Regions from separate parts of the Citricoccus alkalitolerans genome, predicted to be linked through region 1. Evidence: riboswitches for the same ligand, from Rfam matches in the RefSeq annotation. Region 1 holds a riboswitch; each other region holds the start of a gene.
The links. A riboswitch is a leader RNA that binds a small molecule or an ion and turns the genes downstream of it on or off. The one in region 1 is predicted to bind S-adenosylmethionine.
Positions count from the first base shown of each region.

Region 2: it holds a riboswitch for S-adenosylmethionine, as region 1 does, so the genes downstream of both, ABD134_RS10105 (LLM class flavin-dependent oxidoreductase) here and ABD134_RS11030 (flavin reductase family protein) in region 1, are expected to answer to the same signal.
Region 3: it holds a riboswitch for S-adenosylmethionine, as region 1 does, so the genes downstream of both, ABD134_RS10090 (acyl-CoA dehydrogenase family protein) here and ABD134_RS11030 (flavin reductase family protein) in region 1, are expected to answer to the same signal.

Region 1 covers NZ_BAAALH010000002.1:1,118,703-1,136,865, forward strand. Annotated here, with positions in the region: gene ABD134_RS10960 (DUF5058 family protein) at 1-196, shown strand, start outside; gene ABD134_RS10965 (hypothetical protein) at 245-994, shown strand; gene ABD134_RS10970 (amidohydrolase) at 1,153-2,328, shown strand; gene ABD134_RS10975 (amidohydrolase family protein) at 2,407-3,471, opposite strand; gene ABD134_RS10980 (ABC transporter substrate-binding protein) at 3,534-4,589, opposite strand; gene ABD134_RS10985 (IclR family transcriptional regulator) at 4,744-5,502, shown strand; gene ABD134_RS10990 (MFS transporter) at 5,499-6,737, shown strand; gene ABD134_RS10995 (MFS transporter) at 6,822-8,063, opposite strand; gene ABD134_RS11000 (MFS transporter) at 8,182-9,516, shown strand; gene ABD134_RS11005 (hypothetical protein) at 9,562-9,873, opposite strand; gene ABD134_RS11010 (Ig-like domain-containing protein) at 9,945-11,069, opposite strand; gene ABD134_RS11015 (aldo/keto reductase family protein) at 11,294-12,298, opposite strand; gene ABD134_RS11020 (cold-shock protein) at 12,426-12,629, opposite strand; gene ABD134_RS11025 (RNA-binding S4 domain-containing protein) at 12,880-13,353, opposite strand; gene ABD134_RS11030 (flavin reductase family protein) at 13,450-14,007, opposite strand; SAM riboswitch class IV at 14,081-14,200, opposite strand; gene hisD (histidinol dehydrogenase) at 14,331-15,638, opposite strand; gene ABD134_RS11040 (mechanosensitive ion channel family protein) at 15,742-17,382, shown strand; gene ABD134_RS11045 (universal stress protein) at 17,494-18,033, opposite strand; gene ABD134_RS11050 (SDR family NAD(P)-dependent oxidoreductase) at 18,061-18,163, opposite strand, start outside.
Region 2 covers NZ_BAAALH010000002.1:921,953-926,674, reverse strand. Annotated here, with positions in the region: gene ABD134_RS10115 (winged helix DNA-binding domain-containing protein) at 1-994, opposite strand, end outside; gene ABD134_RS10110 (hypothetical protein) at 1,200-1,733, shown strand; gene ABD134_RS10105 (LLM class flavin-dependent oxidoreductase) at 1,943-3,346, opposite strand; SAM riboswitch class I at 3,411-3,502, opposite strand; gene ABD134_RS10100 (anti-sigma factor) at 3,630-4,463, opposite strand; gene sigK (ECF RNA polymerase sigma factor SigK) at 4,460-4,722, opposite strand, start outside.
Region 3 covers NZ_BAAALH010000002.1:916,199-921,480, forward strand. Annotated here, with positions in the region: gene ABD134_RS10070 (LLM class flavin-dependent oxidoreductase) at 1-834, shown strand, start outside; gene ABD134_RS10075 (methionine ABC transporter ATP-binding protein) at 831-1,931, shown strand; gene ABD134_RS10080 (methionine ABC transporter permease) at 1,928-2,626, shown strand; gene ABD134_RS10085 (MetQ/NlpA family ABC transporter substrate-binding protein) at 2,657-3,607, shown strand; SAM riboswitch class I at 3,723-3,815, shown strand; gene ABD134_RS10090 (acyl-CoA dehydrogenase family protein) at 3,822-5,240, shown strand.

The DNA.
Region 1 (18,163 bases):
CCTCGCGGAGGTGCCCAAGAGTTCTGTTCATGCGATCACCTTGGCCGCCTCAGCAGCCGTCATGGCAGCCTGCCTGCTGTTGGCCCGGCTACCGGGAATGCGCTGGCTGCGCGAATGGGGGCTGGGCATTGCGATTCTGCTCGGACTCACTGCCGCGTACCTGGCCCAATCCGCAGGCCTCGGTGCGGGTGTCTGAGTCCCCCGACATCCCGGTTCCCGATCCTCTAGCCCTTCAGGAGTCCCCATGATGGTTACGTCCTCCACCACATCCACTACCGTGCCAGCCGCAGGCAGCATGGAGGAGTTCGACGCCACCACATCGCGCTGGGGCCGGTTCACCATGCTGGTCGGCCTGGTGCTCTCGCTGGCCGGCCCCCTCTACCTCGTCTTCTTCGCCGACCTCGGCATCACCGCAACTCAGCTGTTCACGGCGTTCATCGCCGTGGCCGGCACGTTCTTCGTCATCTGGATCATCGAGCCGATCACCTACTTCCCGATGCTCGGTCCGGCCTCGATGTACCAGGCGTTCATGATCGGGAACATCTCCAACAAGCTCCTGCCCGCGGCCCTCATCGCACAGGCCAGCATCGGTGCCAAGCCGGGCACGGCACGCGGTGGGCTGGCCGCCGTGATGGCGATCAGTGGCGCCGCCATGGTCCATCTGCTGTCCCTCCTGGTGTTCGTGGGCCTGCTCGGCACCTGGCTCATCAGCGTGGTTCCGGAGGACGTCACGAACGTGGTCCGCACCTACGTGCTGCCGGCCGTGCTGGGAGCGGTCATCATCCAGGCCATCGTCTCCCTGAAGCAGGTGCGTGCCACCGCGGTGGCCGTCATCGTGGCGGTGCTGGTGATCTTCGTGTTGGTTCCGCTCGCCCCCGTCCTGGCCATGGCATCGACCGCCATTGCCGTGATCTGCACGCTGGTGATCACCTGGTTCGTGCGCCCGCGTGCACCGAGGGCGCCAGAACCCGCAGCCACCGTGGACGCACCCTGACCCCCCACTCAGTCATCGGCAGCAGGTCGCCCCACTTTTCGGAAAGGAACACCGTGCAACACCGCACCACATCCGAGCAGTCCGCCGAGGAATCGGCTGGATTGACCGACGGCCGACCCCCGGAGTACCCGGAGATCCCGGCCGAGCTGCGTCAACGCATGCTTGACGTCTACCGGCACCTGCACTCGAATCCGGAACTGTCCATGCAAGAGCACGCCACGGCGGCGTTCATCGAGGCGCACCTGGACACGCTCGGCATTGAGCACTTCCGCTGCGGGGGCACCGGCGTGGTGGGCCTGCTGCGCAACGGTGCGGGGCCCGTCGTCGGGTTCCGGGCGGATACGGACGGACTACCGATCCAGGAGGACTCCACGGTCGACTACCGAAGCACCGCCCGCGGCACCTTGGCGGACGGCACCGAGGTGCCGGTGATGCACGGTTGCGGCCATGACACCCATGTGGCGGCGCTGATGACCGCCACTGAGGTGCTGGCGGCCCAGCGCGAGACCTGGTCCGGGACCGTCGTGCTGATCTTCCAACCCGGTGAGGAGACCGCGGCCGGCGCCCAGGCGATGGTGGAGGACGGGCTCTGGGACCGCGTCCCACATCCGGAGATCATCTTCGGCCAGCACGTCATGCCAGGCCTGGCCGGGACGGTCGAGGTGGTCGGTGGGCCCGCCATGGCCTATGCGGACTCCTGGAAGGTCACTCTGCGCGGGGAGCAGTCCCATGGCTCCCAGCCGGAGAACTCGATCGACCCCATCGTGCTCGGTGCCCACATCGTCACGCGGCTGCAGGGCGTCGTCTCCCGGGAGATCTCCGCCCGTGAGTCCGCCGTGGTGACGGTGGGCACGTTCCACGCGGGGCTCAAGGAGAACATCATCCCGGACTCAGCCGAGTTCACCCTCAACGTCCGCACCATGGACGACGACGTCCGCGCCACGGTACTGGACGCCCTCAGGCGCATCATCCTCGCCGAGGCGCAGGCCTCCGGGGCGCCCGAGCCGGTGATCGAGGAGCTCTACCGCTTCCCCCGGAACTTCAATGACCCGGACGCGACGGCTGAGCTCATCGAGACCCTGCGCGGCACCCTCGGCACCGAGAAGGTGAGGGACGGCCAACCTATGATGGGTTCGGAGGACTTCGGCATCCTCCCCGGCGCGCTGGGCGTGCCCTCCGTGTTCTGGTTCTTCGGTGGCATGGATGCCGAGACCGTGGCCTCCGGTTCCATGCCGGTCAACCACTCGCCTCGATTCGTCCCCGTACCAGAGCCCACCTTGTGGACGGCGGCGACGGCGGCGCTCGCCGCCCTGCGCTCCCGGCTCAGTTCCTGATCCGCCCTCCTCTCAGTCGAGTTGGAGTGGGCGCCGGGTGAAGATGCCCACTCCACGTCGACTGCAAGCGTGGGTGGGTCAGAACTCGAGGTTGAACACCCGGGTGGCGATGCCCTCGAAGAATTCGAACTTCTCCTCCGCCGAGATCGGCAGGTCGTCCTGCAGGTCCACCTCGGACGGCTCGTACTGGTACGGGTAGTCCATCGCGTACATGACCCGGTCCGCACCGACCATCGTGCGGACGAACATCACCTCGTCCTGCCAGGGCATGCCGCTGGTGGTGATCCAGACGTTGCGGCGGATGTACTCGGAGGGCTTCAACGGCAGGGGCTTCACGTGCGGATAGCGTCCCGTGGCCACCTGCTTGCCGTACATGTAGTCGATCCGGTTCAGCCAGAACGGTACGGCCTCACCGAGGTGGCCGACCACCATGGTCAGGTTCGGGAAGCGCTCGAACACCCCGGAGACCACCAGTCGCATCAGATGCAGGCCGGTCTCCACTCCGAACCCGTACATCGAGCCGTCCAGGCCGCGGTCATGCAGGGGTTTGAACAGACTGGCCGAGGGGGCATTGGGATGCAGGTAGACCGGCACCCCGAGTGCCTCGGCGGCCTCATAGAAGGGCAGGAATTCATCTGTGTCCGTGTACCGGTCCCGCACATGCGAGTTCAGGATGGCGCCCTTCAGGCCCAGCCGCGTGACGGCCCGCTCGAGCTCAGAGGCGCCGGCGTCGGCCGCGGAGAAGGGCACGGCGGCCAGCGCGGAGAAGCGGTCGGGCCGGTTCCGGACGATCTCGCCGAGCTGGTCATTGGACAGCCGGGCCAGTTCGGTCGCCTGCGCCGCCGGCAACGGGTTGGTGCCCGGAGCCGTCAGTGACAGGATCTGATGATCGATGCCGGCGGCGTCCATGTCCTTCAGGCGCACCCCCTCGGTGTCCGTCATGCGCTCGCGGATGAAGCGCGGGCGCTCTCCGTCATTGAGGACGTAGTAGCCCATGAGGCTCATGAACCCCGGATCGTCCTCAGGGTGGTCGCCGAGGATCTCCCGGAACATGTCGAACATCTCCGGCGGGGCCCAGGCCTCCTCCGTGGCGATGCGCCGGTAGGGGCGGGGTGCGGGGCTGGCAGTCGTGTCACTGGTCATGTGCTGTGGTCCTCAGGTCTCTCGGGTCTCTCGGGTCTCTCAGGCGGGATGGACGGGGTGGCTCAGTCTGTGGGCGCGGTGACGATGTCCTCGACGTTGATCTCCTCGTCGATCAGTCCGTACCGGACCATGCGCTCGTTGAGGAACTGCAGGGTCTCCAGGTCCACCGAGGCATCCCAGGCGGGCAGGTGGATCTGGCCGGCGAGGTCGGGCTCGATCGTGGTGACCTCGGGCAGGGCTTCACGGAAGGCGTCCGGATCCTCGGCGATGGCCTGTCCGGTGGCGCTGAGGCCCCGCTGGAACGCCTCCACCGTCTCCGGGTTCTCTGCGGCATACTCCTCGGAGGTCATGTAGGTGCCCACCATCATGTTCGGACGGGACTCGGCGTAGGGGCTGGCGACCTCCGTGGCGCCCTGGTCCACGGCCATGGTGACGAACGGTTCGATCAGCAGCGCTGCGTCGACCTGCCCGTTGGCCAGGGCCGGGAGCATGTCTGAGAAGCCCATCTCGGCGAACTTGACCTGGGTGCGGTCCGCGCCGGCGTCCTCCATCAGCGTCATGATGACCACGTCGTTGATGTTCTCCAGCGTGTTGACCGCAATGGTGGCGCCTTCCAGGTCTTCGACGTCCTCGACACCGCTGGAGGTGGACGCCACGATGCGGGCGAAGTCCTCCTCAGGAGCCTCCATGGTGCGTGTGCCGGCGGCCACGATGGTGATGGGGAGGCCCTTGCTGGCGGCCAGGATGGCACTGACGGTGTTGGAGCCGGCGAACTGGGTCTCTCCATTGACCACGGCAGGCACGGCTGCGGCGCCACCGATGCTCACGTCGACTGTGACGTCCAGGCCTTCCGCCTCGAAGTAGCCCTCGTTCACCCCGTACTGGAGGAAGGCCGAGGGCATGCCGGCGGTGTCCGCCACCCGGACCTCCGTGGTGCCTGCCGCCCCACCCGTTCCTGTAGCGGCGCCGTCCGTGGGTGACCCTGTTCCGGTACCGGACCCCTGGCCTGAGGTGCCGCCATCGCCGCAGGCGGTCAGCAGCAGGGGTGCTGCCAGCAGTGGTGCCAGCCAGCGGCTACGACGCCGGGTGCTCGTCCATGTCCTCGCGGTGGTTCTCATCGGACTCCTCATTCGTACTGGTGTGGCTGTACAGGTTGCGGTGGGTAGCGACTCCGGTCTTTCCAGAAGCGTAGGATTCAATAGCGACAGGCGGAACGATTAGACCAAATGTTCTGCTGTAAAGAACAACTTTCACGGAAGGGCGAGGGATGCCATGACGGAGATCAGGTCGGTGATCCACGCGCTGACAGTGGTGGATCGCGTCATGGCTGAGGGCGGCGTCCGCGTGCGGGAGATCGCCGAGGACCTCGGCATCGCCCCATCCAGCGCCCACCGCCTCCTGGGCACGCTGGCCTCGCGGGGCTATGTGGTCCAGGACCCTTACAGCCGCGTCTACCGGCCGGGTGCCGCCCTGCTCTCCCTGGCCGGTGGCGGGATGGAGAACCGGGAGATCCGGCGGGCCGCGCACCGCCCCATGGAGTCCCTGGCCTCCGCCACGGGGGAGTCGGTCTCCCTGTCCGTGCTGGTCCGCTCCGAGGTCGAGTTCGTCGACGGCATCGAGTCTGCCCACGTTCTCCGTGCTTCTCCTCGTATCGGCGCCCGGATGCCGGCGTACGGCACGGCCGGAGGGCGGGTGATGCTGGCAGATCTGGCCCCGGCCGACGTCGCCGGCATGTTCGGTGGTGGTCTGAAGAAGTTGACGGACCACACCGTGGACACCGTGCCGGACCTGGCGGGGATGCTGGCTAGAATCCGACAGGCCGGCTACGCGGTGTCCCGTGGCGAGAGCACGGAGGGGATCTCCGCCGTCGCCGTGCCACTGCGGGATGTCACTGGCCGCACCGTGGCCGGTCTGGCCGTCGTGGCCCCCACGGAGCGGCTGCCAGACGCCGGGCTGTCGGTCCTCATCGACCAACTCCAGCAGGCCGCCGCGGAGTTCTCCACGGCCCTAGGGAATCGAGGGATGGATTGAGCCAGTCAACGCCGGCACCGCAACCGGAGGTGCCGAAGGCCGGCGCGGCGCTGTTGACCGTCCTGCTCATCGCCATGGGCGTGGGCCCGCTGCTCAACTACGGGCTCTCGGCGACCTCGGACCTGTTGATCCAGGAACTCGGCGTCTCGGCCGGCCAGTTCGGCCTCCTCGTGACGGTGTTGTTCGTCAGCGCCGCCGTCTCCTCCATGGTGATCGGGCGGCTCGCTGACGTCCTCAGCATCCGCAGCCAGCTGGTCTTCAACTACGGCGGCACCGTGCTGGCGCTGCTGATCTCGGCCCTCGGCCCGCAGTACTGGACCTTGATCGTGGCGTGCATCCTCGTCGGGCCGGCCCAGGTGATCGCCAACCCGACCACCAACCGCGTCATCTACTCGTCCGTGCCCGCCGTCAAGCGGTCCGGGTGGATCGGGGTCAAACAGTCCGGGGTCCAGGCCAGCCAGTTGGTGGCCGGTCTGCTCTTCCCGGCCGCGGCCCTCTGGGCCGGCTGGTCCGGTGCAGCGCTCGCCGCCGCCGTGGGGGTGCTGGTGCTGCTGTGGTGGTCGCTGCGCCACATCCCACCGGAAGACCCCACTGACTGGGCGGCAGTCCGGGCGGTCCTCGCTGATCGGTTCCGGCGGCGGCGATCCGGTTCGACGGCCTCCCTGCCGGTCCAGGTCTGGCTGTTCGCCGCCGTCGCCTTCTTCTCCGGCATGGGCACCCAGGCCACCAACGTGTACCTGCCGCTCTTCGCGGTGCGGGACCACGGCTACAGTCTGCTCATCGGCGGGTTCGCCGCCGGGCTCTCCGGCGTGGTGGGCGTGGCCAGCCGCATCTACTGGGGCCGTGCCCTGGGTGCCGGGCGCCGGCCGGGCACGCTGCTGCTGCTGATCTCCTCCGGCGCCCTGCTCGGCATGGCCTGCATGGTCACCTCATCCCTGTGGGACCTGCCCGCCCTGTTCTGGGCCGGGGTCGTCCTGCACGGGTTGACAGTGCTGGGCACCAACGTGGTCGTCAACGCGGGGACCATGCAGTCCGTGGACGCCACCCGGATCGGTGCGGCCAGCGGGACCACGACCATGGGCATGTACGCGGGCTTCGCCGTAGGCCCCGTGGGGATGGGCGCGATCGTGGAGCTGACCGGTGGATTCGTGCTCGGCTGGGTGCTGGTCGGCGTGGCCTATGCCATCCTGTTCGGCCTGGCAGTGGCCATGGTCCGCACTACCCGCCGGGACTGAAGAGTCATTCGGCGGCTTGACCACGCACTACTGATGTATCAGAGGCGAGGTGGGGAATCTTCGCGGCCCTCGTGGCGCCCCTCATCACCGCGGCATGCTCGGTGCTGTTGCGCCGCCGGCACGGCGGCGGCCGTGGGCGAACCAGTAGACCACCATGGCCAGCACGAGGAACCCGGACAGCAGCAGGTACATCCCGGAGAACCCGGTGGCCGGCAACAGCGCGCCCAACACCACCGGGCCCAGGCCGGTGCCGATGTCCAGCATCAGGAAGTACGTGGAGGTGGCCACCCCGATCTGGAAGGGCGGCACCACGGTGGCCGCCACCGACTGCAGCGAGGTCAGCAGGGCCCCGAAGCCCAGGGCGCACAAGGCGGCCGCCACCAGGAAACCGCCGTTGGCCGGCCAGAGGGCCAGCACCGCCATGCCGCTCACGAGACATGTCAGCAGGGGGAACATCACGGAGTTGTCGCCGTACCGGTCCTGCATGGTCCCCACCACGAAGCGCGAGAGGACGAGGACCATGGCGTAGACCATGAAGTAGGCACTGGCAATCGTGGAACTGATGCCCTGTTCCTGGGCATAGCCGTTGAGGAAGGCCAGCACCCCGGAGTATGCCAGGCCGGCCATGAGCATCACGAGGGACACCGGCAGGGCCGGCAGTGAGATCACCCCACGCAGGGAGAATCGCGGTCGGAGGCTTTTCTGCTGGTTCTGCTGGCCCTGCTGGTGATGTTGGGCCCGCGGCAGGCGCACCACCAAGCCGGCCACCAGGCCGCAGACCGAGAAGGCCGTGCACAGGTAGAACAGTGAGTCGAAGCCGAACCTATCCGTGAGCTGGAAGGCCAGCAACGGTCCCAAGGCGGTGCCCACCGTGGTGGACGTGCCGAACCAACCGGTGCCCTCACTGCGGCGCCGCGGCGGGATCATCCCCTGGACCGCGGTGGCCAACACCGTGCTGGCGCCGCCGAACGCCAGCCCGTGGATCAGGCGGACGGTGATCAACAGGCCAAGGTCATCGGCCATCAGGTACAGGGCCGAGGCGACGAGGAAGAGCGCCAGGCTCGCGACGAGGACCCTCTTGCGCCCGATGATCTCCATGGCCTGGCCGGTGACCAGGCGGGACACCACGGCGCCCAGTACGAAGGCGCTGACCGCCAGGCCGGACAGCATGTCCGTCGCCTGGAACTCGTTCACAGCGTAGAGGGCCATCGCCGTCACCAGCAGGTAGAACACCATGGCCAAGAACAAGTTGGTCACGGCGGCCAGGACGAAATTCCGGCTCCACAACAGCCGCGGGGGCTGCGGGACGCTGGATGCGGAGGACACGAAAGGGACCGGCTTTCCAAGGTGTGGGGGGAGGGGCCCGGCGAGGGCAGGGCCGTCGTCATTCTAGTCCGGGGCCAGGAGGCCGGACCGGAGTGGAGTGAGGACTACTCTGGAGATCATGGCAAACCGCGGAAACCTGACCTGGCTCTGGGTCATGATCGCCGCAGCCGTCCTCACGCAGACCGCCCTGAACCTGTTGCGGCCCGTCACCAGCTACAAGCTGTTGGCCCTGGGCGCCGGCGAGGCGACGGTCGGCTTGGCCACCGCTGCCTATGCCATCCTCCCGTTGGTGTTCGCGATGTCCCTGGGACGGCTCAGTAGCCGGCTGCCCACCCTGCGCGGCATGATCGCCCTCGGGGCGTTGGTGCTGGGGCTGGGCGGCGTCGGCTTGGCCTTCGGCTCCACCATCGCCGTGCTGATGGTGTCCTCGGCGGTGCTCGGCATGGGCCATCTGCTGTTCACCATTGCGGGCCAGACCGTGATCGGCCGGCGAGCCGCCCCGGAGAACATGGACGCGGCGTTCGGGTGGTTCACTGCCGCCTTCTCCGTGGGACAGATGTCCGGACCGTTGATCTCGGGGTTGATCCTCGGCAACGCCACTCTCGGCGAAGCCAGCCACAGTGCGGAGTTCGACGGGCGCATCGACGGGGCGCTGTGGCTCGGTGCGGTCTGTTCTTTGCTCGCCGTGCCGGTGATGTACCTCATGCGGGCTGACGGGGGCCGCCGCTCCCGGCGCCTGCCCGCGGAGCCCACGGAGGAGCCCGGGGACCGGCCCCATGGATTGGGGGACGGGAACAGCGGGCCGGCGGGGCCGGCGTCGGCCACCGAGACTGCCTTGGGTGCGGGTGCTGCGGGTGCTGCAGGCCCGGGAAAGCCCACGATGCTGGCGATCTGGCGGGTCCCCGGGATCCCCTCGCACATGATGGCGTCCCTGGCCCTGTTGGCGATGCTGGACATCCTCACGGCGTTCATGCCGCTGGTCGGCGAAGCGGCCGGGGTCTCACCGTTCTGGGTCGGCATCCTCCTGGCGGTCCGCGGGGGAGCCTCGTTCCTGTCCAGGATCGTGTTGCCCTGGATGTCCGGTCGGTGGGAGCGGCACCACCTGGTGCTCGTGTCCCTGTTGGCATCTGCCGTGGCCTTGGGATTCGTGCCACCGGCATTGGAAGGATGGCATGCCGTCTGGCTGGCGGTGGTGCTCATGGCCGTCGGCGGCTTCGCCCTCGGCATCGGGCAGCCGCTGACCATGTCCTTGGTGTCCCAGGCGGTGCCACCGACCTGGCGCGGGCCCGCATTGGCGTTCCGGCTGGTCGGCAACCGTGTGGGACAGGTGGCAATGCCGGTGGTGGCCGGCCTGGCCGCCGCACCCCTCGGGCCTGCCGGTGGCATCTGGTGCGCCTGCCTGATCCTGGCCGCTTCCGGCACGGAGCGACTGGTCTCCGGCCGGAAGCGCTAGCAGGAGCACCAATAGGAGCGCCAACAGGAGCCGAGTCGAAAGGTTCTAGACTGTGACGTCTGAGCCTTCCTCGTCCTCCTCGTCATCCCAGCCGGCCCACTCGGAGTCCTCATCCGGCTCGGCCGCGCCGCCGGAGTCGTCGGAACTGCCCTCCTGATAGTCCGGGACGCCGTTGTAGTCCTCGTCTCCGTCCAGCAGGAAGGTGTCCCGGCGCAGCGGGTCGATCGCATCCAGTGAATCCGGGTCATCAGAGGAGCCGTGGTCCGTGGTCCCGTCGCGGCCGTCAGCGGGCTGCTCCAGGTCGTTCTCGGGTTCTTCGATGAATTGCTGTTCCAGATCGTCTTCGTAGCGGGCCAACTCGAACCTCCTGAATCTCGGGCGGCCCTCCGAGGGACAATCCGTCCGAACGGCCGCATCGTCCGGTCAGTCTAGTGCCGACGGCCGTCGCGGGGCAGGGCTGCCAGGGCCAGGGCAGTGAGGACGATCATCATGAAGCCCACCCCGGCGAACAGCCACGGAGTGGACCCGGTGTGAGCAGTCCGCTCGGCAGCGGCCACGGACTCCGCACTGTCAGTGCCCTCGCTGGCATCACCGCTGGGGAAGTTCCCGCCACCGGGGTGTGACGTCATGCCGGCGGAGAGGCCCTCGACGAGCCTCTCGGCATCCGCCACGACCTGGGCCGGGCAGGCAAGGGTGGTGTCCCTGATGATGTTGCTGAGCTTCTGTGCGCTCGGCGTCTCGGGCGCCGTTGCGGAGGGCGATCCGGTGGTATCCGGTGTCTGGCCGTCCGGGCCACCGTTGCCGCCCGCATCGCCGGGAGCAGATCCACTCGGCCCGGAACCCTCGCCGCCGGTCCCGCCACCTCCGTTGCCGCCTTGGCTGTTGCCGAGGCCGGGTGCTGGGGCGGGCGCACCGGTGGTCGGGGTCGAGCCGCCTGGCGTGGTCGGGTTCTGAGATGGGCCGGCCGTGGGGGCCGACGTCGGAGCCCGGCTCGGGGTGTCCGACCCGCCAGTCGGCTCCGGGCTGGGCTGCGGGGCGGACGTCGTGGGATCAGGCGTGGGACTCGGGCCCGTCGGGGTGGGCGTGGGAGTGGGGGTCGGAGTGGGGCTCGGCCCGGCCTGCACCAGGATCGAGATCTCGCACTCTGATGTACCGCCCCGGCCATCGTCCGCGGTGACGGTGAGGCCGTCGTTGCCATGGGTGTCGGTGGGAGCCGTGTACGTCACCACGTGACCCTCGACCGAGGCCTCGCCGCCGAGCCAGGATGTCCCCGCGCTCAGGGTGACGGTGTCCCCGTCCGGGTCGAGGACATGTATACGCACGGACTCGGTGTCTCCGGTTTGGGTGACGAGACCGGGACAGTCGATCTCGGGAGGCTGATTGCCACCGGGGGAGGGGGAGGGAGACGGGGAAGACGAGGACCCGGGCGGCGAGGGGGCCGGGGTCGCAGACTGTGTGGGACCCAGGGAGTCGCTGGGCGAGGGCATCGGGCTGGCCCGGGCGGTTCCGACCAGGCCGGCCAGCACCATGAGGATGCCCGCGGTGGTGGCCACGGAGCGTCCGAGGAGCGGGAGTGCTCGACTCGTGGAGGCGTGGTCAGGAGAGCGTCCTACCCTGGTGGTCATGCTCCGGCCCCCGTCGGTTGGCATCTGACCCCGTGTTGCCCGCCCCGTCGAGCAGAACGGGCAACACCGGCTGACTGTGATCATACCGTGATCTTTGCGGATGTCCACATCACGGAAGTGTCACAGTCTGCGTGGGTCATGCCACTACGAGGTCAGGCGGGGCGGCCTTCCGGGACGGACACGAGTGAGGGGTCATCCGTGACGACATGGCCGATGGCCGCGTCGATGGCTCCGAGGGTCGCCTGGTCCAGGGTGAGGTCCAGGGCTTTGACGTTCTCGACGATCTGCTCGGGGCGGGAGGCTCCGACCAGAGCGCCGGCGACGTTGGGGTTGGACAGTACCCAGGCGATGGCGAGCTGGCCCATGGTGGCGCCGAGCCCGTCCGCGATCGGGCGCAGCTTCTGGACGGCGGTGAGGACCTCGTCCGTCATCTTGCTGGCCATCGAACGCGCTCCGCCCTTCTCATCCGCACCGCGGGATCCTTCCGGAGCCTGCTGGCCGGGCAGATACTTTCCGGTGAGGATGCCACCGGCCATGGGGGACCAGACGATCTGGGACAGTCCGAGGTCCTCGCAGGCCGGGACGACCTCGGCTTCGATGACGCGCCACAGCATGGAGTACTGGGGCTGGCTGGAGATGAGCTGGAATCCGAGCTGGGCGGCCATGGCGTGGGCCTCGCGGATCTTGTCCGCCGGCCATTCGGAGACGCCGATGTAGAGGGCCTTGCCGGCGCGGACGATGTCCGCGAATGCCTGCATGGTCTCCTCCAGCGGGGTCTCCACGTCGAAGCGGTGGGCCTGGTAGAGGTCCACGTAGTCCATGTCCAGGCGCTGCAGGGATCCGTTGATGGACTCCATGATGTGTTTGCGGGAGAGGCCGGTGTCATTGTGGCCCTTGGGGCCGGTGGGCCAATAGACCTTGGTGAACACCTCAAGGGACTCGCGGCGTTCGTTCTTCAGCGCCTCACCCAGGACGCTCTCGGCCTTGGTGTTCGCGTAGGTGTCCGCCGTGTCAAAACTGGTGATGCCCTGTGCCAGGGCCTCCTTCACACAGGCATGGGCCGTCTCGTTCTCGACCTGGGAGCCGTGGGTGAGCCAGTTGCCGTAGATGATCTCTGAGATCTTGAGCCCGCTGTGGCCCAGGTAACGAAATTTCATGGTTGTACCCTAGACCGGATTCCGGTGAAGTGGTGCGCTGACATGGCGCGTTGGTCATAGCAAAATGGCCACCGTCCCCGAGGGGATGGTGACCATTCTGCTGCCTGAAGGGTTCAGGCGTACTCGATCAGAGCGGGCGGACTGCCGCAGCCTGCATGCCCTTGGGGCCCTGCTGGGACTCGAACTCGACCTTCTGGTCTTCCTGCAGTTCGCGGAAGCCATTGCCCTCGATGGCGGAGAAGTGAACGAAGATGTCAGCGGACTGATCGTCCGGGGAGATGAAGCCGTAGCCCTTCTCTGCGTTGAACCACTTGACGGTACCGGTAGCCATGATGGGCCCTTTCCTGAGGTTGTAAACCCATCGGTCTTCCGACGGGGGCGAAGCGGCGTGTGCGAAACCGCTTCCTACAACGCCCCGAGCGGCCAGAGGGCCAACCGGTCCGCAGTGGTGACGGACTTACTGCTACTACTACTTCTGAGACACATAATACGGGAGATGCCGCGGAACTGAAGCCCTCAATTTCCTCGGTGCGCATTCTTTTCCCGGTGTTCACCTGAGTCAGTCGCCGCGGTCCCGGACGTCATTCGAGATCGAGGCCGCGGTCAAGACGGTCAATACCGGGTTCTGGGGCGTCACGGCCACGGAGGCGGTCCAGCTGGCGCCGGTCTCGCTTGGTGGGCCGGCCTGCGCCCCGGTCTCGATGGGGCACGGCCAGCAGTTCCCGGGGCACGGGCTCGGGGGAGTGGTCGAGGTAGTGCCGGACTGCCTCGGGAGCTCCGACCCGCTTGGCTACCAGGCCGGTGACCTCCAGGATCCGCTCGCGGCCCGGCAGACGCAACCGGATGGTGTCGCCCGGCTTGACCGGTTGGGCAGCCTTGGCCGGCTGCCCGTTGAGGCGGACGTGACCGGCCCGGCACGCGGTGGTGGCGGCCGAACGGGTCTTATACATGCGTACGCCCCAGAGCCAGGCATCCAGGCGGACCGGGCCGGCCGGCGTCGTGCCCGCGCCTGCGCCCGAGCCGGGACGCCGCGCGGACGGGGTAGCGGAAGGCATGCCGGAAATCCTACCTCCGGACCGGGTGCCGGCCCCGAGGAACACTTTGCGGGCAGAGAACAGTACTCTTCTCTGCCCGCAAAACGAGGAACAGGGCTACTGGTTGCCCTCGGCGGTGCGCAGGTTGCGGAAAGCCGAGCGGTGGAACACGATCGGCTCGTGCTCTGCGGAGTGATCGTGCACGCCGTGCACCTCCAGCAGGACCATGGTGTGGTCACCGGCAGGCAGCTCGGAGTAGACGGTGGTGTCCAGCCACAGGGCGGCGCCGTCCAGGAAGATCGCGCCCTCATCCGTGGACCGGATGTCCAGTCCGGCGAAACGGTCCCCCTCCTTGGAGGCCAACTGACGGCAGACATCGGTGTGGTCCTCGCCGAGGATGGAGATCCCGATCCGCTCGGCCCGCTTCAGCCGGGGCCAGGTGCGGGAGGTGTTCTGGACGGCGAAAGAGACCAGGGCGGGCTCCAGGGACACCCCGACGGTGAAGGACGAGGCCACGAGGCCCTCCTTCACGCCGTTGGCGACTCCGGCAAGCGCGGCCACGCCGGAGGGGAAGTGGGAGAAGGCCGAGCGAAGGGTCTGAACGGACAGGTCTCGATCGAGGTCACTGCCGAGGTTGGTGGTCTGCTGCAGCTCGTGGGTAGCCAGGGCGGTCATGGTGGGTCCTCCGTCCGAAGGCGCATCTGCACGGCGGCACGCCACGGGAGGCTCCCGATCGGCACCAGCAGAAACGCGGTACTTGCCTGCCGGGGCATCCGGTAGGCCGAATCCTCACCTGGAGCACCCCACTACTGCGTGAAGAGGGTTGCCGTCCCGCAAGCCAGGGCTGTAACAGCGGGAACTCGTGATTCTGGGTTCCAGACTAACGACGGACGTCCGGAACGGTCAAAGGGTTTCTCGGACTATGAACCCCCGTGACCATCGCCGCTCGCCCGCACCCGCCTCCCATCCCGGGGGTGCGGCGGCCGTGGAGAAGCAGGTCAGCGGAAGCGCAGGGAGACGGCCTCACCGTGGGCCGGCAGCCCCTCCGCCGTGGACAGGGCGGCGATCTTGGTGTCCAGTTCCTTCAACCCCGTCTCCGTGTAGCGGATGAGTTGCTGCAGGCGCAGGAAGCTCACCGTGTTCAAGCCGGAGGAGTAGCGGGCGGAACCACCGGTGGGCAGCACGTGGTTGGACCCGGAGGAATAGTCGCCCAACGGCACGGGCGAGTGCGGTCCCACGAACACGGCGCCGGCGTTGGTCACCCGGCGAGCCGTCTGCAGGGGGTTCACGGTGTGGACCTCGAGGTGCTCGGCGGCATAGGCATCCGCCACGGCCAGCGCCTCGCCCAGGGTTCCCACCAGCAGGATCCCGGATTGCGGGCCGCCCAGGGCCTGACGGATCTGCTGCTCGTGGAGGCTGCCCGGAACCTGCCGCTCGATCTCGGCCGCCACGTCGCGGGCCAGCTCGGGTGACGTGGTGATGAGCACCGAGCCCGCCATGGGGTCGTGCTCGGCCTGGCTGATGAGGTCAGCGGCCACCCACCGGGCATCGGCGGTGCCGTCCGCCAGCACGGCGATCTCGGTCGGCCCGGCCTCCGCGTCGATGCCGATGGTGCCGAGCAGGGCGCGCTTGGCGGCGGCCACGAAGATGTTGCCCGGCCCCGTGACCATGTCCACGGGGGCACACACGCGAGTGCCGTCGTCGTCCGCCACCCCGTAGGCGAACATGGCCACCGCCTGGGCGCCGCCCGCGGCGTAGACCTCGTCCACGCCGAGCAGGGCGCAGGCCGCGAGGATGACTGGGTGCGGCAGGCCTCCGAAGTCCTTCTGCGGCGGGGAGGCGACCGCGAGCGAGGCGACGCCGGCGGCCTGGGCCGGGACCACATTCATCACCACGGAGGAGGGGTAGACGGCACGGCCGCCCGGGACGTAGAGGCCCACCCGGTTCACCGGGACCCAGCGGTTCTCGACGACGGCCCCCTCCCCGAGCTCCACCTCGGACCCCGCGGGGACCTGGGCGGCATGCACCTTGCGGGCGCGGTCGATGGACTCCTCGAGGGCGGTGCGGACCTCTGGGTCCAGCGACTCGAGCGCCTCGGTGAGCTTCTCGGCCGGCACCGCCAACGACGGCGGCCGGATCCCGTCGAACTGCTCGCCCAGATCCAGCACGGCTCGGGACCCCTCGGTGCGCACCCGGTCCAGGATGGGCATCACTGTCGGCACGGCGGCGGCCACGTCGATCTCGGCGCGGGGGAGCACCGTGGCGGGATCGTAGGTGCGGCCGCGCAGGTCCGTGGTGGCAAGCATGGGATGGCTCCTGTGATTCCGAGGGATCGGCTGGTTCCGGTGGTCCAGTGTCCATTCTCCCCCCGTTCAGCAACGACTGAGAACCAGATGACAGACTGGGGCCATGCCGAGTTCGTCCTTCTTCACCGATCTGTTCACCGCCCCGCCCGCCACCATCCTCGCCTCCGGGGCGGGGCTGGACTCCGAGCCGAGCGCCGAGCCGAGCGGATCCCCGGAGAACGTGCAGGACAGCGTGCGCGAGGGGGCCGAAGGGGCCGTCGACTCGCTCGGACCGTTCTGGGGGATGCTCTCCACCGTGGCGATCTCCGTGGCGTTCGCGCTGGCCGTGCTGGTGGTTGCCTGGCTGCTGGTCAGCGCCCTGCTGCGCCGCAAGCCGCAGCTGCGCAATCAGGTTGCCCGATGCCGGGTCCCGGTGGCGGTCGCCGCCGTGCTGCTGGCCGTACGGATCGCGCTCGGACTCACCGCTTCCACGTATGCGTGGTTCAGTGGCGCGAACTTCCTGCTGATGGCCGGCATCATCGGCTCCCTCGCCTGGCTCGCGCTGCGCGTGGTGCGGATCGTCGAGGAGCGGTTGCTCGGCAAGTACGCCTCGGAAGGGGTGGACGACCGCCGAGACCGCAAGATCCGCACCCAGACCGTGTTGCTGCGGCGCGTGATCCAGGCCGCCGTCATTGTCATCGCCGTGTCCATCGTCCTGCTGACCATCCCGCAGGTCCGCGCCGTGGGTGCCGGCCTGCTGGCCTCGGCCGGCGTGATCTCCGTGGTGGCCGGCCTCGCCGTGCAGTCCACCCTGACCAACGTGTTCGCCGGCATCCAGCTGGCGTTCACCGATGCGATCCGCGTGGGAGACGTGGTGACCGCGGATGGGGTCTACGGCACCATCGAGGACATCACCCTGTCCTACGTGGTGGTCAAGATCTGGGACGGCCGCCGGGTGATCTACCCCTCCAGTCACTTCACCACCACCCCGTTCGAGAACTGGACCCGCACCGGGTCCGCCCTGTCCGGGACGGTGGAGATCGACGTGGATTGGCGGGTTCCGGTGGACGCCACCCGGGAACGCCTCAAGGCACTGCTGGGGTCCACCGAACTGTGGGACGGCAAGGACAGCACCATCCAGGTGAGCGAGGCCCTGGGTGGCACCGTGAAGCTCTGGGTGGCGGTCTCCGCCCGCAATGCCGGCGACCTGTGGGACCTGCGCTGCCTCGTCCGGGAGGACCTCGTCAACTTCCTGCGCAGCGAGCATCCCGAGGCGATCTACGCGCAGCGCTTCGCCGAGATGCCCGCGCACGCGCCTTCCCTGGCGCCCGTCGGCGCCGAACCCGGGTCCAGTTCCGGCGCAGTCGAGACGGGCACGGGGGTGCCGGCGGAACAGGATCACGACGGCGGCGGGTCCGGTGGAGCGGCGGATGATGCTTCCGCGTTCCATCCGCGGACCCCGACCAGCCGACTGCCGCAGGTCAATCCAGTCACGGGCCAGCAGCCAACCACCGGAGCCACCGCGGCCGTCACGGGCTCCACTCCTCTGACCCGGTCCAGCGACGATTCCACGGTGTTCACCGGCTCCATCACCGCGGTGGAACGAAACCGCGAGTTCGCCGGCCCGGGCGAGGCCGCCTTCGCTGAACGCAAGGAGAAGGCCGCCGAAGCCGCTGACCCAGAGGCTGTTGATCCCGAGGCTGATCCCGCTGAAGGTGTTGACGCCGAGGGCGCGGAACGCGGTGATGAGAGCCCGCGGCTATAGGGCCACCACGGTGCGCAGCCGCTGCACGTCGGCGCCATCGCCGCTGACCATGGTGTCGGCCCGATAGTCGGTGGCCCTGGCCCGCGGCGTGGCCTTGATCGAACCGCCTGGCTAGTGGCGCGGGCCGGTGTCCGTCCTGGCGGTGTCGGGGCCGTCCGGGGCTTCGGCGATGTCCGGGGCCTCCTCGAGGGCCCGCGGCTCCGGGGCGGCGGTGATGTCCTGGGACGGCTCACCGCGGACCATGCCGGAGGGCTTGGCGGGGTTCTCCTTGACACAGAGCACGGGCTGGTCGAGCTCCTTGAGCAGACCGTCCGAGACGGAACCCATGACGAACCGGCCGAAGGTGCCACGGCGCTTGAGGCCGATCACCACGACGGAGGGCTGGACCTCGTCCGCCACGTCCTTGATCTCGTCCACCGTCGAGCGGCCACGGGCGTACTGGCGGAACTCGGCGGACAGGCCGGTGGAGTCCAGGAGGGTCTGCAATTCCAGCTGTTGGTCCTCGGTGACCATGGAGTCGTGCTTGTGCTCTCCGCCGGGTCCCGCGTTGACCACGAGCAGGTTCTCCTGGGTCGACCGGGCGATCCGGATGGCCTCCTCGAGGGCCGCCTTCGATTCCTTGCTGGCCGTGTAACCGACGAGAATGGTCATGGTCGGTACTCCTCTCGTCATCCGGGGCTATTTTCCCGCCTTGGGCTCGATCCGGCTGAACCACTCCACCACGGAGTCGGGGCTGAAGCGGGCGGCCGTCATGAGGGAACGATACCGGCGGGAGGGGATG
Region 2 (4,722 bases), 200 kb from region 1:
TCCAGGTCCCGACGGCGTGGCCGCGGTGCAGCACCGTGCCCTTGAACACCCCGTTGCGCCCGGGGACCACGCGTGCCTCCTCATCCCTGGTCAACACCGCGGACCGATCCTGGTAGCCGAGGACGATCTCGTCGAATCCGGGCAGCAGAATCGGTGCGGCGGTGGCCCGGGCCCTCTCTGCCTGACGGTCCGGCAGGTCCGGGAGCATCCAGTGCTTCCGTCCGTCCACGTCGGCGGAGAGCAGGTCCGGTTGGAGGTCTTCCAGTGCCGCCCGAGCCTGAGTCTTGCCGATCTTGGACCACCAGCAGAAGTCCTCCACGGTGGCCGGGCCGTGGGAGCGCAGGTAGCGCAGCAGCAGGTCGCGAACCCCGTCCTCCCGGTCTCGCCCTGGACCGGGCAGCCGCTCTGGCGTGGCCCCCGGCGCCCGTACTGCGGAGCCGATCCACTCCGTGGCCAGCACGATGCGTTGTTCCCGCCCCTCGGTGGGGCCGAAACACAGCACCCCGCGCAGGGCGAGGAAGAAGATCAGGTGGTATCCGCGCCCCTCGTTCACAGGCAGTCCCTCCTGGGTGAATCGTTCCAGCAGTCCGGAGCGGGTCAGTCCCGGACCGGACAGGGTCTGGAGTGCTACCGCCTCGGCCCGTTCGAGTACGCCCGTGTCCAGACCGAGCTCCTGGCGGCGCCGTTCGCTCGCCTTCAATGTCTGGGCCGCGGTGAGGTCCAGAATCCAGCCGAGGTCCTCGGCCGCCACGGCGAACAGGGTGCCACGCATCGGCCAGGACCGGACGATGCGCCCCGCGTCATAGGCCTCGCGGACCGCCGCGGTGGACCGGCCCACACTGCGCAGGGCCAGGGACACAGTGGAACCCGGGTAGTCCTGGCCCTGGGTGCACGTCAGCCATCGCGCCGCCTCGACGGCAGTGGCCAGCGGCTCGACCAGCCCCTGGGAGATCAACCGCATCCGTGCCACCTGTTCGGAGCTGAGAATCATCATGTCCCCTCCTTCGCTGGGGACAGTGTGCCACGGCGTCCGGACAGCAGCGCCGCTCCGCACCGGGCTCGACGCCATGCCTGAGGAAAAGCTGTGAATCCCCCGGCGCCAGGCTGTGCACCGATTGACCTGACTCCGCCCGCGGTGAAGACTCGGGGCATACCCGAGCGGTCACCCCGCCACGGGCAGACGCCACAAAGGAGACGACATGAAACGATTGATCACCCTCGGCATCGGCGCGGCCCTCGGATATCTCCTGGGCAGCCGCGAAGGACGCAAGAACCTCGACAAGTTCGCCAAGAACGCGCAGAGCTTCTGGAATGACCCGAAGACTCAGGACCAGGTGCAGAAGGCGACCCAGAAGGCCACCACCGCCGTGAAGGACCAGGCACCCGCGATGGCGGACAAGGCCGCCGGCCTGGCGGACAAGGCCACGGATGCCCTGAAGGACAAGGCACCCGGGCTGTCCGAGAAGGCCAACAGCGCCGCCCACACCATGGCTGACAAGGGTTCCTCCGCGGCTCAGAACCTGGCTGACAAGGCCTCCTCCGCCGCGGACAGGTCCGCCGGCAAGCACGCCTCCGGTGACACATCCGTCACCAAGGACTCCAGCACCCCGGCCACCGGTTCCGATGCGAATGCCTCGAGCGGGGACACCAACGTCAAGGACGCCTCCGGCGACGTGCTCTCCGATCCGTCGCAGTCCCTCGAGACCGAGGGCGGCGGACCGGACCGCTACTGATCCGGCACCGTCCCACCACGCACCGGAACCCCGGCCCCCGCTTCAGGGGGCCGGGGTTCCTGCATACCCGGTTGCCGCCACGGTCTCACGTGCCCTCACGGTTGAGTCTGGAGGGATTCACTCCAGGGGACACCCAGGGCGTGAATCCCTCCAGGCTCAACGGGCCGGGGCGGGGCTGACCGTCGGCCCGACGCCGGCCCCCGCACCTCTCAGACAGCGGCGCGGTTCCGCAGGGCGAAGGACGAGCCGTAGTGGTTCTGCGGCAGGTGGTCTCCGCGCCCGAAGAGCTTGTGGCGCATGGTGCCCTCGGCGTACTCGGTCTTGTAGCGGCCGAGTTGCTGCAGTTCGGGGACCACGTACTCGACGACATCCTCGAAGGTGCCGGGGGTGATGTGGTAGGCGAGGTTGAAACCGTCCACATCGGTCTCGTCCTGGATGCGCGCCAGTTCCCGGGCCACGGTCGCACCGGAGCCGACGATGACGGGGCCGAAGCCGCCCACGCCGACCCATTCGGCCAGTCTGCGCACGGTCCACACGGACCCGGCGTCACCCGAGGCCTTCTGGAAGGTCTCCACGGTGGACTGAATGGCGTTGGACTTGACGTCCCCGATCGGCTCGTCGAGCTCGAACTCGGCCAGGTTGATACCCATCCAGCCGGACATCAGGACCAGTCCGCCCTCCACGTCGATGTACTGCGTCAGTTCCTCGTACTTGGCGCGCGCCTCCTCGTCGGTGGCGCCCGTGACGATGGTCTGCATGGACATGATGCGGATGTCGTAGGGATCGCGGCCGGCCTCGACCGCCCCCTGGCGGATCTTGGCGGCAGTGCCCTTGATCATCTCGTCGGTGGGTGAGTTGATGAACACGGCCTCGGCGTGCTTTCCGGCGAAGGCTCGACCGCGCGTGGAGGCGCCGGCCTGGTAGATCACCGGGGTGCGCTGCGGGCTGGGCTCGGTGAAGGCGATGCCGGGGGTCTTGAAGTAGGTGCCCTCGTGCTCGATCCGGTGGACCTTGGACGGGTCGATGAAGACCCCGGACTCCTTGTCGTTGACGACCGCGTCGTCCTCCCAGGAGCCTTCGAGGAGCTTGTAGACCACGTCGAGGTATTCGTCCGCGTGGTTGTACCGCTCGTCGTGCTCCATCTGGTCTTCCTGGCCCATGTTGATGGCGGCGGAGGGCAGGTAGCCGGTCACCACGTTCCAGCCCACGCGGCCCTCGGTCAGGTGGTCTAGGGTGGCCAGGCGGCGGGCGAACGGGTAGGGGTGCTCGTAGGCGGTGCCGGCGGTGACCCCGAAGGTCAGATTCTTGGTGACAGCGGCCATCGGCGGGACCACGAGCATCGGGTCGTTGACCGGCACCTGCGTGCCGGCCTTGAGGGTGGCCTCGTCGGAGGAGTTGTAGACGTCATAGGGCCCGAGCACGTCGGCGATGAAGAGGCCATCGAACAGGCCCTGTTCCAGGGTCTGGGCCAATCCCGTCCAGTAGCCCAGGGTGTTGTAGTCGCGGGCGCGGTCTTCGGGGTGGCGCCACAGGCCGGGTGACTGGTGGGCCACACAGTTCATGTCGAAGGCGTTGAAGAGGATCTCACGCTTGCCGGCGGCGGTGGTGGGCACGCCCTCGGGGAGATGGCTCGTTCCATGGACGTTCTCGTTGCTGGGGACAGACACGGTGATGCTCCTTCCATCGGTCCTGGCGGTAGCACCTGTCCGGTTGCCCGGTGGTTGCTGCGGCGTCATCGAGCCAGATCTCTCGGCCGCTCTGGATGGGTACCCATCGATTGCACCACACCTCCGGGCGCGACCCCAACCGAGGTTCACGCGGAGTCACCCAGCCCTTCCGCTGTGAGGCAGAGATGAGTACCCATCTCTGCCCTCACACCGGGATGGCGGCCTTCTGTCAGCTCGAGGCGAGGACCACGATCGGATCCGTGGTCGGTGCCTCGGACCCTCCGGCCGGTTCCACCGTGACGGCGAGCGCGGCATCCGCCGGCACGTCCTGCATCCGCACGAGGGCGAGGCCGTCCTGGACCTCCAACAGGCCAGCCGGCTGGGGAGCCGTCTCACCCTGGATCGTCCACATCTGATAGTCGCGGCCCTCCGCCGGTTCCGGCAGTCCCCGCGCGGCCAGCACGGTCTCACCGGACGGGGCCCGGGCCACTTCGATCTCGCCTCCGCCGGTCACCGGGGATTCCAGCCGCTCGGCCCCGTCCACCTGCAGGATCTGCTCGATCGCCGTGAGCTGATCGCCCTCGGTCACTCCACCCGTGGGAGCCCACGGCTGGCTCACCACCACGGCCACGGCGACGGCGGCAGCCGCGGCGGCCGAGACCGCCCCCACCCACCAGCGGCGCGCGGCCGGCCGGCGTCGGGCACGGTGACTGTCCAGATCAGAGATGCCGGCTCGCTCGGCGCCAGCACTGGAGCCGGCTGCTCCGTGGGCCGCCAGGGGCGAGGCGTCGCCGTCCGCAGCGGACCGGGCGCCCTGCTCGGGCCCTGCCACGGCCGAGAGGACACGGTCCCGCAGATCGGCGGGAGGCTCAGCCGGTGTGCTCACCGCCAGGCGGGCGACGGTGCTGTTGAGGGCATCGGCCCGGGCGCGGAGCTCGGGGTCTGAGCGGAGCCGCTGCTCGATGGCGCGGCGCTCGCCCTCGTCCACGGCATCCAGGGCCCAGGCGGCGAGCAACTCGGCGTCGATCACGTTCCCGTTCTTGTTCTCGTTTCCGTTCGTCATGCTCCCACCCCCAAACAGTCCTGTAGTCGTTGGAGCGCACTGCGCATCCGGGATTTCACGGTGGCCAGTTTGGCCCCGAGTCGTTCAGCGACCTGCCGGTAGGTCAGTCCGCCGTAGTAGGCCTGCGTCACGGCCTCGTACTCCAGACCAGTCAGCGTGCCGAGGCATTCCGTCACGCGGTCCCGGTCCTCCGCTGATTCCACGGCCTCCGCAACGTCGTCCCGGTCCCGTTCGAACCCGGCCACCCCGGCCCGTTCCT
Region 3 (5,282 bases), 210 kb from region 1:
GCCAAGGTGCACGAGATCGGCCACCAGGGAACCTACTTCTCGGTGCCGGGCATCGCTCTGACCGAGCCAAGCCCCCAGCGCACCCCGGTGGTCTACCAAGCCGGCACATCGCCGCGCGGCCTGGCCTTCGCCGGGCAAAACGCCGAATGCGCCTTCGTCTCCGCCCCCAGCCGGGACAAGCTGGCCCAGGCCGTGAGCAGGATCCGTGCTGCTGCCGTGGAGGCCGGCCGTGACGCGAAGGACATCAGGATCTTCAACCTTGCCACCGTCATCACCGGTCCGGACGAGGTGGCGGCCCGTGCCAAGCACGCCGACTACCTCCGTTACGTGGACCATCGTGGTGCCCTCGCGCTGTTGTCCGGTTGGATGGGCATCGACTTCTCGCAGTACGACCTGGACGATGTGATCGGTCAGGACGTGCAGACCAACGCAGTGCAGTCTGCCGTGGAGACCTTCCGCTCGGGCGGTGGCCACGCCTCCGCGGACGGGGAGCCCTGGAGCATCCGGCGACTTGCCGAATGGGTCGGCATCGGGGGCTTCGGGCCGGTGTTCATTGGCTCCGGTGCGCAGGTCGCTGACCAGCTGCAGGATTGGGCCGCGGAGACGGACGTTGACGGCTTCAATCTCGCCTACGCGGTCTCCCCGGGAAGCTTCGAGGACGTCGTGGAGCACGTGGTCCCCGAGCTCCAGGCCCGCGGTGCCTATCCTTCCGAGTACGAGTCCGGCACCCTGCGACACAAGCTGTTCGGCCGCGGGGATCGGCTGGCGGAGAACCACCGAGGCGCCGGCTTCCGGCTGGCATCGGCCGGTACCCGGGACGGGGGCGCGCTGTGATCGAGATCCGCGATCTGCACCAGGCCTACACCGGACGTGGGGGGTCCGTCGAGGTGCTCAAAGGCATCGACCTGACCGTGCCGGAAGGCTCCATCACCGCCGTGGTCGGGCCCTCCGGGGCTGGCAAGACGACCCTCTCGCACTGCATCTCCCTGTTGGAAAAGCCCACCCAGGGCGAGATTCTGGTGGATGGCAGCGACCTGTCCCGGCTCCGGGGCCGCCAGCTGCGCTCCGCCCGCCGTGCCATCGGCACAATCTTCCAGCACTCCGCCCTGCTGCGCCGCATCACCGTGGCCGAGAACGTCGCCCTCCCGCTGCGCAACCTCGGGGTGGTCCACCACGAGATGCAGGACCGTGTGGCCGAGATGCTTGACCGCGTCGGATTGCTGCACAAGGCCGACTCCTACCCCGGTCAGCTCTCCGGCGGCCAGAAGCAACGAGTAGGCATCGCCCGGGCCTTGGCCCTGCGGCCGCGGATCCTGCTCTCGGACGAGTCCACCTCCGGCCTGGACCCGGACACCACGGCACAGATCCTGTCCCTGCTGGCCGACCTGCGCACCGACCTAGGCTTGTCCATCATCCTCATCACCCATGAAATGGACGTGGTCCGGAACGTCGCCGACCAGGTGGCCTCCCTGTCCCACGGCCGGCTCGCGGAGTATGGCTCTCTGCCGTCCCTCGTCGCGGACCAGGACTCCACCGTCGGCGGGCAACTATTGCCGATCGCCGCGTTGCCGCTTCCGGCTGGCTTCGATACCTTCCTGGACCTCGCCTATCAGGACGGGGACGTGGACCCCGAATGGTTCACCCGAGTGGCGGTTGATCACCAGATCCGCCTGGCCCTGCTCGGTGGAACCATCGAGGCGCGCGGCGCGACCGCACTGGGCCGCGCCGTCGTCGGGGTCCGCGGCGAGCAGGCCCAGCGCGCCATCGGCGCCCTGAACGGGCTCGGGCTCAGTGCCCGACTGAGGAGCGACGTCGACCGGTCCGGTCCCACCGGGACCGCCATCTCGGCTGCCAGTCCAGACCCCACCGGACCGCCGCCGTCGGGCGCCACTCCGATCCCGGCCGGCGCGACGGCGGGGGCGACGGCATGAGTGCGACCGCGGATACCTCCCAGCCCCTGCTCTCCGATACCCCGCTGTCCGAGCTGCCTGCCCTGTTGCTGCCGGCCTACGGGGAGACCTGGGCCATGGTCGGCATCGTCATGATGCTAGTCGTCCTGATCGGGGGTGCCACCGGCGTGCTGCTGTACAACACGAGCCCGCGCGGGCTATTCCCCCAGGACCGGGCCTACGGGCTGCTCAGCTGGGCGGTCAACATGGGTCGGTCTCTGCCGTTCCTCGTGCTGATGGCGGCCATCATCCCGCTGACCCGGTGGATTACCGGCACCACCCTGGGCATCGCCGCGGCCGTCGTGCCCATGACGATCGCCGGCATCCCGTTCTTCGCCCGGTTGGTCCAGAACACCCTGAACGACCTGCCGCGGGAGAACATGGCCGTCGGTCTCGTGACGGGGTCATCCCCAGCACAGATCATCCGTCAGACGCAACTGCGCGAGGCCCTGCCCGGTCTGGCCTCCGCCATCACCCTGAACACTATCTCGATGATCGAATACTCGGCCATCGCCGGGACCATCGGCGCGGGCGGTATCGGCTTCCTGGCCGTGACCTACGGTTACCAGCGCTTCGACATGACCGTCATGCTCGGCACGATCGTCCTGCTCATCATCACCGTCCAGCTCGTCCAGTTCGTCGGCGACCGGATCGCCCGTTCACTGACCCGGCCCTGAGTGGCCCCGCACCCTGTTGAAGGACCTCATATGAACTCCGAGAAGAAGACTCCGGCGACCACCGGGAAGAAGGTGACGGCTGGACACGATCACGGCTTCACCCTGCGAAAGTCATTCACCGTGCTGCCCTGGTCGCTGGCGGCCATCGCTACCGTCGCTGCCCTGGTCCTGGGTCTCGTGGTGATTCAGCAATCCAACAGGCCGGCTGTGGCCGCCGGTGAAGAGGCCGAAATCACGAGGCCGCTGACAGTGCACTATGAACCGGCCATGGCCGGAGAAGAGAGCTTGGTGGAGTTCGTGGCTGAGGAGATCGCGCCCGACTACGGCGTCGAGATCGAGGCCGTGGGCATCGCGGATGGAGTCCAGGCCAATCGGTCCGTGGCCGAGGGCCAGATTGACGCCACGATCTTCGAGCACCAGTGGTACATGAAGCAGGTGGCGGAGGGTAACGACCTCGATCTGTCCACCACGGTGGAGATCTACCAGTGGGCCTTCGGCCTGTACTCCACCCGATACGACAGCGTGGAGGACTTGCCGGACGGCGCCACCGTGGCCGTGCCCACAGACCTGGCCAACCAGGGCCAGGCGCTATGGCTGTTGGAGCGCGAGGGCTTCATCGGGCTGGACCCGGACATTGAACCGCGCACCGCCCAGCTCAAAGACGTGGTGGAGAACCCGCGCCGTCTCGACTTCACCGAGATCGACCTGTTGTCCATGGCCCGGACTCTGGACTCGGTAGACGCCGCCCTCGGCTACACCAACCTCTTTGACGCCGGCAAGATCGGCCGGGACAAGGGCATCCTGTTCCCGGACCCGCCCCGGACCTACGCCGCCTGGCTGATCGTGGGGACCGAGTTCAAGGACACCCCGGAAACCCGCAAGCTCGTCGAGGTCTTTTCCGATCCCCGGTTCGAGGAGTACCTGGAGACGACGGACAACCCGCTGGTCGCCGGCGTCTTGACCCCCGTCTCTGAACAATAGGCAACGCCCACCTCGCAGCATGACCCCGTGGGGTCAGGAGTAACCACGGTTCTCTGACCTCACCGCATACCTCGCATTGGACCCGGGCCGTCGCCGAGTGGTCTGATGGAGGGGACCACCATCCAGAGCGGCTGAGAGATCTGGCTCGTCGACGCCGCAGCAACCCGCCCGTCAGGGGCCAGGGTGCTACCGCCAGGACCGATGGAGCTTTCACATGACGTCCGTGTCGTCCCGCTACACCGCACTGTCCGACCGTTTCGCCCCCGCCTTCGCGGAAGTGGCGCAGGGGGAGGTGCCCCGGGAGGCCGGCCGCCACCTGCCCTTCGCGGCCTTCGAACAGCTCCGGGAGCAAGGCTTGGGCGCCCTCAGCGTCCCGGAGACTGCCGGCGGAGCGGGGGCGAGCCAGGAGGACGCCTTCCGGCTGCTGATGGACCTCGCCGCGGTGGACGCCAATACCGCCCACCTGCTGCGCAGCCACCTCAGCTTCGTCCAGCATGTGCTGGTCCAGCCCGACCGCACCGTCCGTGATCGCTGGCTGCGGCGTGTGGTCGAGGGGGAGGTGGCCGGCAGCGCCCTGTCCGAGGGACGCGACGCACCGCTCGGCGGGCTCGGAACCACCGTGACCCAGGACGAGGCGGGGCAGTTGCTGATCAGCGGCAACAAGTTCTACACCACCGGCAGCATCTTCTCCACGTGGGCCCTGGCCACCGTCCGGCTGGACCCCAGCGTCTCCCGTGCCCTCCGACGCAAGGTCCTGTCCCGCGGCACCGGATCTCGGCGCGCCGCATCCCAGGGTCCAACATCCCTGGGCACGACGCCGGCCGCGGCCTTGGGCGGTCGGGGCGGCTCCCAGCGGGCCGACGTCGCGCTGGCCGTGGTGCGGGTGCGGCAACCGAGGATCACCGTGAAGGACGACTGGGACGGCTTCGGACAGCGTCTCACCGGGACGGGGACCATGGTGTTCCGCGGTGCCGGTGTGGAGGAGCTGCTGACGCTGCCGTCCGCCGACGGTCCGGTCCCGCTGCACCACGAGTCCACCCTGATGGCGTTGCTGGCGGGCATCGGACGGGCCGCGCTGCGTGACGGCGTGGAACAGACCCGGCGGCGGAGACGCTCGCCGAACACCGGGGGCGGGCTGACCCCGCGTGAGGACGACCAGCTGCTGGGAATCATCGGCGAGCTCTCCGCCCAGCAGGCGACCGCTGAGGAGCTCGTGCGCGCCGCCGGACGGGACCTGGATGCGGCACTGGAGCTCGCCGCCGGGCCGGAGCAGCCGGTCGGGGAATCGGGGAGTGCGCCGGGCGGGCGGGTGGCCGGCGTCGGGATGGACGACGGCGGAACCGCGGCCGAGGCGATGCACCGCGCCGCCCTGACGGCGCACCGGGCACACGTGATGGTGCCGAAGCTGGTGCTGGACACGTGCACGCGGATCTTCGACACGCTCGGGGCCTCCGCCACCAGTACGGACCTGCAGCTGGACCGGCACTGGCGTAATGCCCGAACCATCGCCAGTCACGATCCGGCTGTGTTCATGGCTCGGATGGTGGGCGATTGGGAGGTCAACGGCACCCAGACGGTGCCCTATCTCCAGACCGGCGTCGCCGAAGAGGTCTTTAGCCCGACCCATCCGTAGGAGCGTCGGCTCCGAACACCAGACAGCACCCTGCAGTAGAGC